Regions from separate parts of the Streptomyces sp. NPDC052042 genome, predicted to be linked through region 3. Evidence: riboswitches for the same ligand, from Rfam matches in the RefSeq annotation. Region 3 holds a riboswitch; each other region holds the start of a gene.

Evidence for each region. A riboswitch is a leader RNA that binds a small molecule or an ion and turns the genes downstream of it on or off. The one in region 3 is predicted to bind cobalamin.
Region 1: another riboswitch for cobalamin. It lies ahead of ACIHCL_RS13990 (prenyltransferase/squalene oxidase repeat-containing protein); the one in region 3 lies ahead of ACIHCL_RS28940 (ABC transporter substrate-binding protein).
Region 2: another riboswitch for cobalamin. It lies ahead of ACIHCL_RS22210 (ribonucleoside-diphosphate reductase subunit alpha); the one in region 3 lies ahead of ACIHCL_RS28940 (ABC transporter substrate-binding protein).
Region 4: another riboswitch for cobalamin. It lies ahead of ACIHCL_RS00280 (cobalamin biosynthesis protein); the one in region 3 lies ahead of ACIHCL_RS28940 (ABC transporter substrate-binding protein).

Annotation. Positions count from the first base shown of each region.
Region 1 is NZ_JBIUBU010000006.1:276,744-280,931, forward strand. It holds cobalamin riboswitch at 192-390, opposite strand; gene ACIHCL_RS13985 (hypothetical protein) at 605-2,017, opposite strand; cobalamin riboswitch at 2,147-2,226, opposite strand; cobalamin riboswitch at 2,323-2,456, shown strand; gene ACIHCL_RS13990 (prenyltransferase/squalene oxidase repeat-containing protein) at 2,562-4,188, shown strand, end outside.
Region 2 is NZ_JBIUBU010000013.1:183,683-187,870, forward strand. It holds gene ACIHCL_RS22210 (ribonucleoside-diphosphate reductase subunit alpha) at 1-2,219, opposite strand, end outside; cobalamin riboswitch at 2,358-2,491, opposite strand; gene mctP (monocarboxylate uptake permease MctP) at 2,654-4,188, opposite strand, start outside.
Region 3 is NZ_JBIUBU010000022.1:113,083-117,270, reverse strand. It holds gene ACIHCL_RS28950 (hypothetical protein) at 1-722, opposite strand, end outside; gene ACIHCL_RS28945 (hypothetical protein) at 1,700-1,963, shown strand; cobalamin riboswitch at 2,135-2,328, shown strand; gene ACIHCL_RS28940 (ABC transporter substrate-binding protein) at 2,630-3,871, shown strand; gene ACIHCL_RS28935 (FecCD family ABC transporter permease) at 3,868-4,188, shown strand, end outside.
Region 4 is NZ_JBIUBU010000001.1:55,290-59,477, forward strand. It holds gene ACIHCL_RS00270 (anion permease) at 102-1,388, shown strand; gene ACIHCL_RS00275 (hypothetical protein) at 1,491-1,724, shown strand; cobalamin riboswitch at 1,905-2,038, shown strand; gene ACIHCL_RS00280 (cobalamin biosynthesis protein) at 2,183-3,271, shown strand; gene ACIHCL_RS00285 (cobyric acid synthase) at 3,268-4,188, shown strand, end outside.

The DNA of each region.
Region 1 (4,188 bases), on a different contig from region 3:
CGGTCGGGTGCGGGCGCGCGGGAGCCTGCCGTGGGACGCGAGGGCACGGGGCCGTCGAAGGACTACTGCCGGTCACGGCACTAGTGCCAGGAGCGGCGCTAATCGCGCCGTTCCGGGCGCGGTCTCTCCGCCGGATCGCCTGGACCATGGATACGGGCCGGTGCCATGCGTGTCTGCTCCATCCTCGTGGAAAACACGGAACAACCCGCGGCCGGTATCCTGACTCCCGGATCACTGCCCGCGTCCCGGCCTTCCCGGCGGATCCCTCCGCCAGTGGCTCCTGCTGCTGGAACGCACGCTCCCCGGTCACAGTGGCGGGACCGTGCCGGATTCACACCGGCTTCCCTGCACCGCGGGCCTTGTACCGGGACCATATAGTTGGACGTCCTAGTAAGTCCACCAGGCTCCCTGACCGCGTCGAATCGGCGTCTCCCCGGAAAGGCCCGTTGCGTGCCCCGGGTGGTCCGCGACGGCCGGACCGTGTCCCGAAACACCGCGAAGACGTGGCCTCCGGGCTCCTGGGTCGTCTTGAGGCGCCGCGTCGCTCCGGTCCGTCGGCGGACCGGAGCGACGCGGCGGCAGGAGGCGGTCGGCCCGCCGCAGGTCACGCGCCCCAGCGCAGCGCGATGGTGTCGCCGACGTTGATCGGCTTCTCTCGGGTCGCTCCCGCGAACGCCGATCCGTCGACGCTCACCTTCCAGGTCTGGGACCCGCTGTTGGCCTTGCCGTTGACGGCGGTCACGGTGCCGCTGCCGGACGAAGGGCTGACGCCCGTGACGCAGCCGGACGGCGTGGCCGCGTTGGTCGCCGCGTCGAGGACGGCCCCGAGGGTGGTCGTGGTCCCGGTGGGCGTGAAGGAGACCGAGCAGACCTTGAGGTTGCCCGTTCCGTCATCGACGGTAAGGGCCAACTTGGTGGCCGTGCCGACGGTGAAGGCGCTCTGCGCGACCCACTGGGGGGCGCCAGGGGTGACCGGGACGGCCGGTGCGCTCGTGAAGCCGCCGCCGACGACGGCCCGGAGAGCATCGATGGAGGCGTAGGCGGAGGGGGCGCTGTCGCTGGGCTTGTACTTGAACCCGCCGCCCGGGTTGTACTGGTTGGCAATGAGGAAGTCGATCGGAGTCTTGTCATTGACCGTGGTGAAGTCGGCGGACTGCGGGTCGATGCCGCAGGCGTTGAGGCCGGCGACCGCCCAGCCGTTGGAGCTGGTGTTCACGCCGTAGAGGGAGTTGAAGGCACCGGTGGTGGCGATCAGCTTGCCCTTGAGGAAGTTCTTCGCCTTGACGACGCCGGTGTCGGTGTTCGGCACGCCCGAGGTGCACAGTGCGGCGAGGGCGGCGCCCGTCATGTCGATGTCACTGGCCGTGTTGAGGGCGGCGGGGTCGCCCTCGACCTTCTGGTAGGTCCAGCCGCCGTCGTTGTGCTGGTTGGCGCGGAGCTTGACGACGAGCGCGTCGGTCAGAGTCTGGGGGACGCGGGCTCCGCCGGCCTGGGTCCGCGCGCCGCCGAGGGCCAGAGCGGCGAAGACGGTGCCGTTGAAGTTCGAGGGCGGGCCGAAGTAGCCGGGTTCCGCGGTCTGCCAGTAGCCGTAGATGTCGGCTATGAGATTGCGGGAGGCGGAGACTCTGGCCGGGTCGACGCCCGCGGCGTACGCGTTGAGGGTGCCGCGCTCGTAGTCGGTGACGACCGGAGCGGCCGACGGCCAGCCGGACGTGGCGAGCAGGTTGCGGTAGACGGTGCGTGCGTTCTTCGTGGTGTCACCACCTGGGGCCACGTCGACGACGGCCGTACCGGCGGCAGCGAAGGCGCTGAACGCCCACTCGTTGGAGAGACCGGATCCGGCGTACGAACCGTCCGCCGCCTGAAGGGTTTTCAGATAGGCGACGCCGTTCGTCTTCGCCGCGGCGAGCTGTGCCGGGGTGGAGGTCGCCGATGCGGGCAGGACGGTGAGGGCGAACGCGCCGAGGGTCACCGGCATCGTGAGCGCGAGACGCCGGGTGGTTCGAGTACGGGGCATGGCCTGCTCCTGAGGTCGGCGGACGCCGACCGCTCCCGGCGCGGGCCGCCGTGCCGGGGCGGCACGGGGAGAAGCCGGGGGGCCGCCGTCCGAAGTCGCGTGGTACGGCTTCCTGTCGTGTCGCCGTCCGGGCATTCGGACTCGGGACGGCTTGCGCCGTTCCACACCGCTGCGCGTCAGTCCCGGATTCCCACCGGGTTCCCCCATCAGGCGAGTTGGGACGCTACCCGAGCGCCCCGCGCACCGCCAGCGGTAGTGCCGGAAGCACGGCCGGTGAGCCGCGGGCGGTCTTGACGCCCCGTCCGGATCGGTGTTCCATTCGCGCTGAAAAGCACTCAGCTCCAGGGGAAGCCGGTCCAATTCCGGCGCTGACCCGCAGCCGTAGGCCCGGTACCGTCCCGGGCGAGCCGGATTGCCTGGTGCCGGGTGAACGAGCACAGAACGCCGTCGCGGATTGCGGCGTGGTCGTCACCGCCTCCCCACGGCGTCTCCGTGCGGGGGCGCATCGCCACGCACCCGGCCGCCCGGCAGAGACGAGGGGGCCGTGGCAACCGAGCAGTTGGCGAGGCGGCGTACGAACACCAGGCGACGGCTGCTGTCCCTGCTGACCGCGGGCCTGCTCCTCTCCGGTGCCGCGGCGGCCTTCGTCACACCGGCCCCGCCCGCGAGCGCCGACCCCATCGAGAAGTGCACGGCCACGGCCGGCGCGATCGTGGCAGTCGATTTCGGCCCCTTCGGCGGCGGTGTGGTACGTGGCTGCGACGCCACCCCCACCACCGGCTACGAGCTTCTCCACGAGGCCGGTTTCACCACCGAGGGAACGGTCAAGGACGGCCCGGCGTTCATCTGCCGGATCGGGCACGGATCTTTCAACTCCGGTGCGCAATATCCCACTTCGGCGGCGGAGGAGTGCCGCATCACCCCGCCGGCCACCGCGTACTGGTCGTACTGGATCGCCTCTCCCGGCCAGAAGAACTGGACCTACAGCCCGCTCGGCGCGATGGCGCGGACCCCGAAGCCGGGTGATGTGGACGCCTGGGTGTTCGGCGCCACCGACATCGGCGGCACCCGGGGCCGGCCCGGGTTCACCCCGGACGAGGTCCGCGCGGGCGCCACGACGCCCGAACCGGACCCGTCCGCGCCGCAGGTCCCGCCGGGGAAGGTCGAGTTGGACGCCGCCACCCGCTGGCTGACCGACAGACTCAAGGACGGCGAACAGGTCGTCGATCAGCCCAGCGTGTACCGCAACCACCAGGCGACCACGGAGGTCGTCCTGGCCCTGGCCGCGATCGACGCCAAGAACCCGGCGGCCCGCACGGCCGCCGCCTTCCTCGACCGCCCCGAGAACACCGACGCGTACCTCTACCCGGAGGGCGAGGAGAAGGCTCCCGACGCGACGGCGGCCGCCCGGCTCGCCCTGGTGGCTCAGGCCACCGGCCGGGACCCGCGCGCCTTCGGCGGGCACGACCTCCTCGACGACCTCGTGCAGAACGTCTGCCGGAGCGGTTCGGACGCGCCAGAACCGGTGCCCGGCTGCGTCACCAAGGGCGACTTCCGCACGGCGGGCCAGGCCGAGGGCCAGGCGCTCGCCGTGATCACCCTACTGAGCGGCGGGGTACGGCCCCCGGCCGACGCGGTCACCCGGCTCGCCGCGCTCCAGTGCGACGACGGCGGCTTCACCAGCATGCTGCTCGAACCCGGAGGCTGGTGCGACAGCGAGGCCGGTGCCACCGGCCTGGCCACCCTGACGCTCCAGGCGGCCGGCGGTCATGCGGCCGAGGTCGCCGAGGCGCGCGCCTATCTGCGCAAGACCCAGCAGTCGACAGGGGCCTGGCCGTCCGTCTCGTACAACACCACGGGCAGCGCGTACGCCACCGGTCTGGCCGCCCAGGCCATGCGTGCCCTCGGCGACACGGCCCGGGCCGACGCCGCGGTGTCCTGGCTGTCCAGGGAGCAGATGCCCGACGGAGGCTTCGCGTTCGAGGAGGGTACGACCGACCCCGCGCTGATCTCCGCCACCGGTCCGGCCGTCCTCGCGGGCGCGAAGAGCGACCTGGTGACACTGACCGGTCCGAAGCCCGCACCGACCCCGACGCCCACGAAGCCGACGACCGGCCCGACCGCACCCCCCGGTCCCTCCCCGGACCTGCGGAAGGGCACGGCCTACCTGA
Region 2 (4,188 bases), on a different contig from region 3:
TACATCGAGGAGAGCTTGCCGATGGTGGGCGTCTCCATGAAGAGGTTCAACGACTGGCTCTGGTCGAGGAACGGCGTACGGGCCGCCGCCATGTCGATCAGGCCGCGCTGCGGGATCTCCCACGCCGTGCGGTACAGGGTCCGCACGTCCTCGGGGATCCAGGCGAAGCCCTGCACGGAGCCGTTCGCCTCGCGCAGCGCCTCGCGGGTCCGGGCGTCCCATACGCCGAGCCGCTTCAGGTCCTCCACCAGGTACGCGTTGACCTGGAGGAACTCCCCGCTGAGCGTCTCGCGCTTGAAGAGGTTGGAGACCTGCGGCTCGATGCACTCGTACACGCCCGCGATCGAGGCGATCGTCGCCGTCGGCGCGATGGCGAGCAGCAGCGAGTTGCGCATCCCGCTCCGCTCGATCCGGGCGCGCAGCGCCTCCCAGCGCTCCGGCCAGTACGGCTCGGTGGCGTAGTGGTCGGGGTGCAGCACTCCGCGCGCGGCCCGCGTCTCCTTCCAGGCCGGCAGCGGACCCGAACGCTCCGCGAGATCGCAGGACGCCTCGTATGCGGCCAGCATGATCCGCTCGGAGATCCGCGTGGAGAGCGCGCGGGCCTCGGGGGAGTCGAACGGCAGCCGCAGCTGGAAGAAGACGTCCTGGAGGCCCATGGCGCCCAGACCCACCGGACGCCACTTGGCGTTGGAGCGGGCGGCCTGCTCCGTCGGGTAGAAGTTGATGTCGACGACCCGGTCCAGGAAGGTCACGGCGGTGCGGACGGTGGCGTCCAGCCGCTCCCAGTCGATGTCCCCGCCGTCGACGAACGCGCCGAGGTTGACCGAGCCCAGGTTGCAGACGGCCGTCTCGCCGTCGTCGGTGACCTCCAGGATCTCGGTGCACAGGTTCGACGAGTGGACGACGCGGCCCGGTTCGGCGGTCTGGTTCGCGGTGCGGTTGGCGGCGTCCTTGAAGGTCATCCAGCCCTGGCCGGTCTGCGCGAGGGTGCGCATCATCCGGCCGTACAGCTCCCGGGCCGGAAGCGTCTTGCGGGCCAGCCCCTTGGCCTCGGCGGCCCGGTACGCGGCGTCGAACTCCTCGCCCCACAGGTCCACCAGACCGGGCACGTCGGAGGGAGAGAACAGCGACCAGTCGCCGTCCGTGTCGACCCGGCGCATGAACTCGTCCGGGACCCAGTGCGCCAGGTTCAGGTTGTGCGTACGGCGGGCGTCTTCACCGGTGTTGTCGCGCAGCTCCAGGAACTCCTCGATGTCCGCGTGCCAGGTCTCCAGGTAGACGGCGGCGGCCCCCTTGCGGCGCCCGCCCTGGTTGACCGCGGCCACGGAGGCGTCGAGCGTCTTCAGGAACGGCACGATCCCGTTGGAGTGCCCGTTGGTGCCCCGGATCAGCGAACCGCGGGCCCGGATGCGGGAGTACGGCAGACCGATGCCGCCCGCGTGCTTCGAGAGCCGCGCCACCTGGTGGTAGCGGTCGTAGATCGAATCGAGCTCGTCGAGCGGGGAGTCCAGCAGGTAGCAGGACGACATCTGCGGATGCCGGGTGCCGGAGTTGAACAGGGTGGGGGAGGAGGGGAGGTAGTCGAGCCGGCTCATCAGCCCGTACAGCGCCGCGACCTCGTCCAGCGCACGCGGGGAGTCGTCCTCGGCGAGACCGGACGCGACCCGCAGCATGAAGTGCTGCGGTGTCTCGATGACCTGGCGGGTGTGCGGGTGGCGCAGCAGATAGCGGCTGTGGAGGGTGCGCAGCCCGAAGTAGCCGAACCGGTCGTCGGCGCCATCGGCGAGGGAGCGTTCGACCAGGGCGTCCAGGGCGGTCGCGTGCGCCGCGACGAACGCGGCGGTGCGGTCCGCGATCAGTCCCTCGCGGTGGCCGACCGCGACGGACGCGGAGAAGGAGACCGCGCCCTGCCCCGCCGCCTCGTCCGCGATGGTACGGGTCAGCAGCCGGGCGGCGAGCCGGGAGTAGGCGGGGTCCTCGGAGATCAGCCCCGCGGCGGCCTCGGTGGCCAGCGAGCGCAGCTCTGCCTCGTCCGCCCGGGCGGAGCGCCCGCGCAGCGCGGCGGCGGCCACCCGGCCGGGGTCGGTGTCGGGCAGGTCGGCGGTGAGGGCGGTCAGGGTCCGCAGCAGCGCGGTTCCCGGCTCGTCGTGTGCGGTACCCCCGGACTTGTCCGCTTCGGACACGGCGACTGAGGCCGGATCGGCTGGCGCGATGGTCACGCGGTGCTCTCCCTCGCTCGGCTCGGGGCCTGCGGGGAGACGGGCGGCCGGGCAGCGTGGAACCCATGACGGGGCGGCACTGCGTACGGCGTCCGCCGGCCCATCCGCGAGGCCCGGACGTCTGGCATCCGGTTCGGTCGAGCCGGATGCGCTGTCGGCAGGTCGTCGGACTCGTTCGAGTGTGCAAAAGCACACCGAATACACCGTTGCGGGACAGTTCCGGATTCGCACCGGATTCCCCTGCGACGACAGCGAGCATGAGCATACATGTGGGGGCCGCTCGATGCCGCCGCCCCCAGATGTTGTGTCGGCCGACTCCAGTCAAGGCCGTAGGACGCGCGCTGCGGCCCTCGCGGGAAGAAGACGGACGGCCCGCCGCGCCCCTCGGGAAAGGGGCTCGGCGGGCCGTTTGCGGGCCGTCGGGGCGGCCGTCCTCAGCGGCCTCCGCCCGGTGCCGCCGCCGCGCTCGGCGGCTCCGGCACGGCCGGCGGCGGCACCGCCCGGACGCCCGGGTCGCCCGCGTCCGTCGTGTAGTCGGCGGGCGAGGTCTCGTCGATGCCGGCGGGTGCCTTCACGGCGTTCAGGACGAAGGTCAGCACCACCGTCACCACCACGTTCAGCACGAACGCCGTCAGACCGATGTAGCCGATCTCACCGATGCCGGGGATCTTGGCGGACGATCCGCCGAAGTGCGCCTGGGTCGGGCTGGAGACCCCGTACGCGGCGACGGTCCCGTACACCATGCCGACCGCCCAGCCCGCGATCAGCGCCCAGCGGTGGAACCAGCGGGTGAACAGGCCGCCGACCAGGGCCGGCATCGTCTGGAGGATCCAGATCCCGCCCAGCAGCTGGAAGTTGATCGCGACCGTCTTGTCCATGGCGAGGACGAAGACCAGGGCTCCGACCTTCACCAGCAGCGACACCAGCTTGGAGACCTTGGTCTCCTGCTCGGCCGTCGCGTCCGGTCTGAGGAAGTCCTTGTAGATGTTGCGGGTGAAGAGGTTGGCCGCCGCGATGGACATGATCGCGGCGGGCACCAGCGCGCCGATGCCGATGGCGGCGAAGGCCACCCCCGCGAACCAGTCGGGAAACATGTTTTCGAACAACTGAGGGATCGCCAGTTGTCCGTTCTCCACCACGATCCCGGCGGCGATCGCCATGAAGCCGAGGAGCGCCAGCATGCCCAGCATCAGCGAATACAGCGGCAGGATCGTGGTGTTGCGCCGGATCACCTCGCGACTGCCGCTGGAGAGGGTCGCCGTGATCGAGTGCGGATACATGAAGAGGGCCAGTGCCGAGCCCAATGCCAGGGTGGCGTAACCCCATTGGCCCGCCTCGGCGGGTACCAGGGAACCGGTCGGCTTCCCGCCGGGCGGACCCGCGAACTTCTCCTGTGCGGCGGCGAAGATGTCGTGGAACCCGCCCAGCTTGATCGGGATGTAGACGATCGCCACCACGATGACCAGGTAGATCAGGCCGTCCTTGACGAACGCGATCAGCGCGGGGGCCCGCAGACCGGACGAGTAGGTGTACGCGGCGAGCACCGCGAACGCGAGCAGCAGCGGCAGATCCCTGACGAACCAGTGCGTGTTCTCGCCGCCGCCGACGCCCATCACGTCCAGGACCGCCTGGATGCCGACGAGTTGCAGCGCGATGTACGGCATCGTGGCGAGCAGGCCGGTGACGGCCACCGCCAGCGAGAGCCCCTTCGAGCCGAAGCGACCCCGGACGAAGTCGGACGTGGTCACGTACCCGTGCCGGTGCGAGACCGACCACAGCCGAGGCAGGAAGGTGAAGATCAGCGGGTACACCAGGATCGTGTACGGCACGGCGAAGAAGCCCGCCGCACCCGCCGCGTAGATCGCCGCGGGAACGGCGACGAAGGTGTACGCGGTGTACAGGTCTCCGCCGAGCAGGAACCAGGTGACCCAGGTGCCGAACGACCGGCCGCCCAGGCCCCATTCGTCGA
Region 3 (4,188 bases):
GTAACCGTACCCGCGTCGGAGGGGCCGGGCGTTGCTCGATGACGGGCCACGGCCCACTCGGCCAGGCCGGCGAGGAGCAGGATGGCGGCGAGCAGGAGCGCCTTCACCTGCGGTCCGTCGGTCCAGCCGGGGTGGGCGGAGTGTTGCCAGGGGAGCCATCCGCTGCCCCAGGAGGCACCGAGGTAGCCGGTGAGCAGCAGGGCATGAGCGGCGCCGGCGGCTGCGGCGATCCAACTGCGTTCGACCACCCCGAGGGCGAACAGCCCGATGCCGACCAGGTACCACGGGGAGGCGTAGCTGTTCTCCAGCAGTACGACCTCCCACGGCTGGTCCTTGCCGAACAGCAGGGCCATCAGGGCTGCCGTGATCGCCACGGCGGCAACGGCGGTCGTGCGAACCCACACTCCGCGGCGAGGGACGACCCCCCGGGCCTCACCACGCAGGCGGTACCAGCGGGCGAGGACGAGCCATGCCAGGGGGAGGAGCGCGAACCACACGCCCCAGGCCGCGAAGCGCAGGACGGCACCGTCGAACTCACCCTTCAAACAGGGGGTCCCCGGTTCATGGACGACGCACAGGCCGGTCAACTCGGCGTAGGCGAAGGCCGGATAGGACGCAACGCTGCGTCCGTGGGCTCCGAAATTGAAGGCGTACCGGGCAATCGGAGCGGCTGCCAGGGCAAGAAGACCGAAGCCGAGGAGGAAGACCCGCGAGCCGTTCATCTGCGCGCGTGTTCTGGCTCGCAGGCCATCGGTCGCCGCCAACAGGCCGGCCGCCTGCGTCCTCGGTTCGAATTCCGCGCTGCTCAGTGACGGTGTTGCCACTGTGTCCCCCCTCGTGGTCGCACTCCGGCAGAGCTGGGAGGCGGTCCGTCGGCCGGCCTCCCGTCATTAACTTTGCATCACAGAGTACTTGCCAGACAAGAGTCGAGTGGGCTGTGCCACCTCGCACCAGCCGCGTGGACCCGGGGGAACGGACCTGTCCTCGGCCCAGCGAGACATCCATCGGGCTGTGGGCGCAAGCGGCCCAGCCCATCGGGGCTGCGGACCGGACGCTCGCCCAGCAGCGCTCCCACCAGCCCCCACAGTGACGCGGCCTCCCAGGCCGAGGCGTCGCGCCGAGCCTGAGCCCGCGCATGGCCGCTCCACGTGCCTCCTTCTGTGGGATGATCACGCCGCACGGGAAGGGAGCGGTACATGCCTCAGGACCGGAAGCGACCCCTCGTTGAAAGCCCCGGTTGGATGGTGCTGTGCCTGGTCTGGTCCGGGTGGTCGGCCGCCAGTACCGCCAGTGCACCCTGGGTTCGCCTCGGTTGGCTGGTGTTCTTCGTCGCCTGGGTCGTCATCCTGCTGCGCCATGTGGTCAGGCAACGCCAAAGACGCAAGTGCCGCCCCTCCTGAGGCCCATGACCGACACCAATCGACGCCAAACGACATCTACGTCGGCCCTGGCGCCGGGTGGCCGTCTACGCCAAGCACCCGCACGACGCGCCTACTTGGGCTCGTGACGGGACTGCCGTGGCCGGGACCGCCGTGGCCGGGTCGCAGCACCCGCCCGCGCACCACCTTCGCAGAGTCAGGGAAATGAACCCGGACCACACTCCCGACACCGACGAACTGCTGCGCGGTGCGCACGCCCGGCTGCTGCCCGCCGACTCGATCACCCCTGAGATCGCCGGCTCCCTGCGCCATGGCGCCTCGTGGCCGACGGCCTCGTCTTCACCTGCGCCCTCGACCGGCCCGCCGACGTGCGGATCCTCACCGACCCGGACGTGGAGCGCGTCGGCCCGGAGGAGCTGGGGCAGGCGGCGTACGGGAACCTGATGCGCGTACCCGTCACACACGAGGAGATCCCCTTCGAGGGGACGATCCTGCACTCCTTCTACGGCGACTCGCACTTCGTCGCCAGCCAGGCGCTGTTCCTGCTGAAGCCCGAACGGATCGAGGAGATCCCCAGCCCCTGACCGAGCCTCACGCCCCGGTCCCGGCCCCGTACTGCGGCCCTCGGCCCCGGTCCGGCGGCGATCGCAAGCCGCATCGGTGCTCGCCAGGGCCGCGAGGCGGGGCAGGGTCTCCTCGGCAGCTCCCCTGGGGCAGCCGCCGGTGTGGCTGGTCACACAGGTGTCGATCTGGCGCAGACGCGTCAGGTTCTGCGATGCTCTCATCCGACAAGCGACGGCGGAACGAGGAAGCCGGTGGGATTCCGGCACGGTACCGCCACTGTGTAGGGGGAGCGACTCCGCCGCGGCCACCGCCCTGTCAGAGGGTGGGAAGGCCGGAGAAGCGTTGATCCCGAGTCAGGAGACTCACGCCGTCGCACCTCGATGGACGGGGCGGATTTCCCCAGGAGAGGCGGTGGCACCTGTGTGCCTGAGTATGCGTATCGGCGTGTTCACGCTGTCGGCGGCCCATCGGGCCCGGCCGACCGGTCCCGGCCGACGGGCCCGCTCTCCGAGGTTCTGAGTCTTCCCGGACATCGAACGGTTCCCCGGGCACCAGACGGCCCCGGACACCGGACGGTCCTCCGGACAGCAGACCTTCTCCCATAGCGGAGCCCCTTCCCATACCTCCGTATGGCGTGCGTCCTGCAGTGCAGGGCGCACACCCTACGCCTGCTACCAGGAGTCGCCTTGACCGTACGCTCAGTCATGCCCGGATGCCGCCCCGCGAGGGCCGCCACGCTGTTTTTCACCCTTGCCCTCGCGCTCACCGCGTGCGGTGGCGGCGGCACCGACCCGACCGCCGATGCCAAGGCCGCGTCCGATGGTGACGGCTGCATCACCGACTTCGACGCGGGCAAAGACTACTTCCCGGTCAAGTCGACGCTGAAGCACGCCGAGAACTTCACGCTCCGCTACGAGAAGAGCTACCAGGTCCTCACCGTCAAGCAGCCCTACCCCGAGGGCAAGCCCGAGTCGTACGTCCTGGTCAAGTGCGGTGCGCCCAAGCCCAAGCTGTCGGGCGGGCTGGCCAAGGCGCCCCAAATCACCACCCCGATCAAGAGTCTGTACTCCGCCTCGACCACCCACCTGCCGCTGCTGACCGAGACCGGCACCCTGGACGTGCTCACGGGTGTGGCCAGCACCGCGAACATCACCTCGGCCGAGGTGCTGAAGCGGGTGAAGGCCGGGAAGGTCACCGAGTACGCCAAGGACCAGGTACTCAACGCCGAGTCGGTCATCGCGGCCGATCCGGACGTCCTGATGACCCAGGGCATGGACGACCCGCAGTACCCGAAGCTGCGTCAGGCCGGGATCGCCGTCGTCGCCAACGCCGAGTGGCTGGAGTCGAGTCCGCTCGGGCGCGCGGAATGGGTCAAGGCGATGGCCGCGCTCACCGGTGCGGAGCAGCGGGCAGGCAAGCTGTTCGACACGATCGAGGGCGACTACCGGAAGGTCGCCGACAAGGCCGCCGCAGCGGTCGGGTCCGGTGAACCCGTCCAAGCACTGCCAGGAACCATGTACCAGGGCACCTGGTACATGCCCGCCGGGGGCAGTTACGCGGCCCGGCTCATCAAGGACGCCGGCGGCACCTACCCGTGGGCGGACAAGCCCGGCACCGGCAATCTCCAACTGAACTTCGAGGCCGTGTACGCCAAGGGCGGCGACGCGCCCGTATGGCTGGTCGACGCGCGGTGGAAGTCGACCGCCGACGCGGTGAAGGCCGACAGCAGGTACGGCCGGCTGAAGGCCATGGACTCCGACGGGGTGTGGACGAACACCAAGGCCCTCGGCGCCGGCGGCGGGAACGACTACTTCGAGCGCGGCGTCCTACGCCCGGACCTGGTGCTCGGCGACCTCTTCGCGTTGCTCCATCCCGGGCAGGCCGGGGACCACGCCTTCACCTTCTACACGAAGGTCCCCAAGGCGTGACGACCGGGCAGAGCACCGCGCCGGTCCGGGACGAGGCGTCCGTGGCGGCCCGCCCGGTACGACCGATACGGCGGCGGCGCACGGCCGTCGTCGTCGCCCTCGCGGCCGGGACCGCCGCGCTGTTCGTCCTCACCCTCGCGACCGGCTCCCACCGGGTGCCGGTCGCGGAGGTCGTACGGATCCTGTTCGGCGGCAGCGATACCGACCCGCGTTGGGTCGTGATCGTCCAGGAGGTGCGCCTGCCGCGCGCGCTCACCGCCGCCGCCGTGGGGGCGGCCCTGGCCGTGGCGGGCGTGCAGATGCAGACGCTGTTCCGC
Region 4 (4,188 bases), on a different contig from region 3:
CGCTTTGCCGCGACACCGTGACGCCCCATCCAGTTCATCTCCTGTTCACCAACGTTGCTTACCGTCCACCTGCCAATGCCGTCGAACGATTGCCTGGGTAAATGGAACACATCACGCTGCTCCTCGCGATAGTGATCGCGACAGCTCTAGTGTTCGACTTCACGAACGGTTTCCATGACACCGCCAACGCGATGGCAACCACCATCTCCACCGGCGCACTCAGACCGAAGACCGCGGTGGCCATGTCCGCCGTTCTCAATCTCGTCGGTGCGTTCCTGTCCGTGGAGGTCGCCAAGACGATCTCCGGCGGGATCATCAACGAGGACGGTCTGCGGACGGAGGTCATCTTCGCGGCGCTCGTCGGCGCCATCCTGTGGAATCTGCTGACGTGGCTGGTCGGCCTGCCGTCCAGTTCCTCGCACGCCCTGTTCGGCGGTCTGATAGGCGCCGCGGTCATGTCGGTCGGCTGGTCGTCGGTCAACGGCGGCACGGTCGTCACCAAGGTGCTGATCCCCGCGATCGCCGCCCCGATCGTCGCCGGTCTGGCGGCGCTGCTGGCCACCCGGCTGACGTACCGGATCGGCAGGAACATCCGCGACGAGGCCCAGGAGAAGACCGCCGCCAAGGGCTACCGCGCCGGTCAGATCGCCTCGGCCGGGCTGGTCTCCCTCGCCCACGGCACCAACGACGCGCAGAAGACCATGGGCATCATCACCCTGGCCCTGATCACGAGCGGTGTGCTGCGCCCCGGCGCCAACCCTCCGGTCTGGGTCATCGTGTCCGCCGGTGCGGCCATCGCGCTCGGCACCTACCTGGGCGGCTGGCGGATCATCCGCACCATGGGCACCGGCCTCACCGACCTCCGCCCGCCTCAGGGTTTCGCCGCCCAGACCAGTGCGGCCACGGTCATCCTGGCCTCCTCGCACCTCGGTTTCTCCCTCTCCACCACCCAGTCCTGCTCCGGCGCCGTGATGGGCGCGGGGCTCGGCCGCCAGGGCGGCGTGGTCCGCTGGTCCACCGCCACCCGGATGTTCGTCGCCTGGGGACTGACGCTGCCCGCCGCGGGCCTGGTCGGCGCGGGTGCCGAGTTCCTGACCAAGCAGGGCACCTGGGGCATCGTCCTCGTCGCCGCGCTGCTGGTCGCGGGCTCCGGCTCGATCTGGCTGGTGTCGCGGCGCAAGCCGGTCGGCCACGACGACGTCGCCCCGCCGCAGAGCGCCGCCGAGCCCGCGGGCGTCGTCACCACGGCCATCGCCGCCGTCAGCCCGCCGCCCACCCTCGCGGCCACCGCCTCGACGCAGGACCTCATGACCGTCATCCCGGCCGCACCCGTGCCCCCGGCCCCGGCGGTCACCGCCCAGGACCCGGCGCGCCCCGCCACCGTCTAGTGCCGTGACCGGCAGGGTTCACCGGCCACAGCCCGAGCGGCCTTCCCTCGTACCGGCCTCGCCGATCGCGCGGACCGTCCGCAGACCGTCTAAGGAATCAGCATGAAAATCGACTGGGCAGCCCTCGGCTCCGTCTTCGGTGTGTCCCTCGTCGTCACCGTCGCGCTGGTGGGTCTCTTCACCCTGGGCATCATCGGGCTCGCCAAGCAGCCGGCGGCGGAGGGCGGTTCGGGAGGCTCCGGCGCGTCACGGCCGCTGGCGCGTGCGGGCGCATACGCCTGCTTCGCGCTGTGCGCCGCGGCGGTCGCGTACGGGATCTATCTGATCGTCGTCTGAGCCCCGCCTCCTCCCCTTTCCGCGCTCCTCCGACGGGCCGGACGCATGCCGTGCGTCCGGCCCGTCGTGGTGCGCCGGTGCGGTTGTGGGCCTCAGCACATTGCGCCGCCGCAGGTCAACGGCAAGTTGACGGGCCTTCGCGGAGCGTGGTGGACTGCCGGAGCCATTTACGGCGACAGCAGAGGAAGCCGGTGCGAATCCGGCGCGGTCCCGCCACTGTCACCGGGGAGCGGTCCCCCACACCGGGAAGTCACGGCACGCGCGAGCGAGCTGGAAGGCCGGGGGAAGCCGCGGATCCGGGAGCCAGGAGACTCTCGTCGCCGGTCACGTCGAACCAGGGCGCGGACCCTGAGTGAGGACATGTCGCCATGCCTGGCAGCCGTGCGTCGATCGCTGTGACGCTCTCACCGAGAGCCTCCCGTACGAAGGTCCTTCGAGGCACCGCGGCCGGTTGAGCCATGCGTGCCGATCGCGTGTTCGCGTACGGCGCCACGGCCGGTCTGATCGGCGATCTGCTGCTCGGTGACCCCCGCAGGGGGCACCCGGTCGCCGCCTTCGGGCGGGCCGCAGCGGCCGTCGAGCGCCGTCTGTGGCGCGACCACCGCGGGTGGGGCGCGCTGCACACCCTCGTCTGCGCCGGAGGCGCCGCGGGGGGCGCGGCGCTGCTCTCCCGTGCCGTACGGCGTCACCCCGCCGCCTCCATCGCGCTGACCGTGGCCGCCACCTGGTCCGTGGTCGGTGGCACGTCGCTGGGACGGGAGGCGCGGGCCATCGGCGGCGCCCTGGAGGCGCGGGACGTCGCGCTCGCCCGGGAACGGCTGCCGCATCTGTGCGGGCGCGACCCGCACTCCCTCGACGGGCCGCAGATCGCCCGCGCCGTGGTGGAGTCCGTGGCCGAGAACACCTCGGACGCCGTGGTCGGCGCCCTGGTGTGGGGGGCGCTGGCCGGTGTGCCCGGGCTCGTCGGCTTCCGGGCGGTCAACACCCTGGACGCGATGGTCGGCCACAGGTCGCTCCGCCACCGCCGCTACGGCTGGGCCTCCGCCCGCCTCGACGACCTCGTGGGCTGGCCGGGCGCCCGGCTCACCGCGCTGCTCGCGGTGGCCGCCGGCGGCCGTCCGCGCGACGCCGTGCGGGCGTGGCGGGCCGACGCCACGAAGCACCCGAGCCCCAACGCGGGCCCGGTGGAGGCGTCGTTCGCGGGCGCGTTGGGCGTGCGGCTGGGCGGCACGCTGGCGTACGGCGGCCGGGTCGAGCACCGCCCCGTCCTCAACGGGGCGGACGGCCGGGCGGTGGAGACCGCGGACATCGAGCGCGCGGTGCGGCTGTCGCGCCGGGTGGGTCTGCTGGCCCTCGGCGTGTGCGTGGCCGGACGGCTGGGCGCGGGCCTCGTGGTGCGCCGTGTCGCGGGCGAGCGGCTCGCGGGCGCGTCGAGCGCCGTCGCGTCGGCCGCGGGCACGGGGAGCGCCGTCGCGTCGGCCGCGGGCGCACGGGCCGCGCGGCTCGCGTTCACGGGACGCCTGATCGCAGGACGGAGACGGACATGAGCGGCGGACTCCTGGTCGCCGGAACCACCTCGGACGCCGGCAAGAGCGTCGTCACGGCGGGCATCTGCCGCTGGCTCGCGCGCCGGGGCGTGAAGGTGGCGCCCTTCAAGGCGCAGAACATGTCGCTGAACTCCTACGTCACCCGTGAGGGTGCCGAGATCGGCCGCGCCCAGGCCATGCAGGCGGCGGCCGCCCGGGTGGAGCCGACGGCGCTGATGAACCCGGTGCTGCTCAAGCCCGGCGGGGACCGCTCCAGCCAGGTCGTCCTGATGGGCAGGCCGGTGGGCGAGATGAGCGCGCGCGGCTACCACGGCGGACGGCAGGAGGCGCTGTTCGGCACGGTCGTGGACTGCCTGGACCGGCTGCGGAGCACGTACGACGCGGTGATCTGCGAAGGGGCGGGCAGCCCGGCCGAGATCAATCTGCGGCGCACGGACATCGTGAACATGGGCATCGCCCGAGCGGCGCGCTTCCCGGTGGTGGTGGTCGGCGACATCGACCGCGGCGGCGTCTTCGCCTCGTTCTTCGGTACGACGGCGCTGCTCTCCGCCGAGGACCAGTCGCTGGTCGCGGGCTATCTCGTGAACAAGTTCCGCGGCGATGTGTCGCTGCTGGAGCCGGGGCTGGAGATGCTGCGCGAGGTCACCGGCCGCCCGACGTACGGGGTGCTGCCCTTCGCGCACGGTCTCGGCATCGACGAGGAGGACGGGCTGCGGGTCTCGCTGCGCGGCGCCGTACGCGAGTCGGCCGTGGCCCCGCCGCACGGCGAGGACGTGCTGCGCGTCGCGGTGTGTGCCGTTCCGCTGATGTCGAACTTCACCGACGTGGACGCGCTGGCCGCCGAACCGGGCGTCGTCGTCCGCTTCGTGGACCGCGCCGAGGAGCTCACCGACGCCGATCTGGTCGTCGTGCCGGGC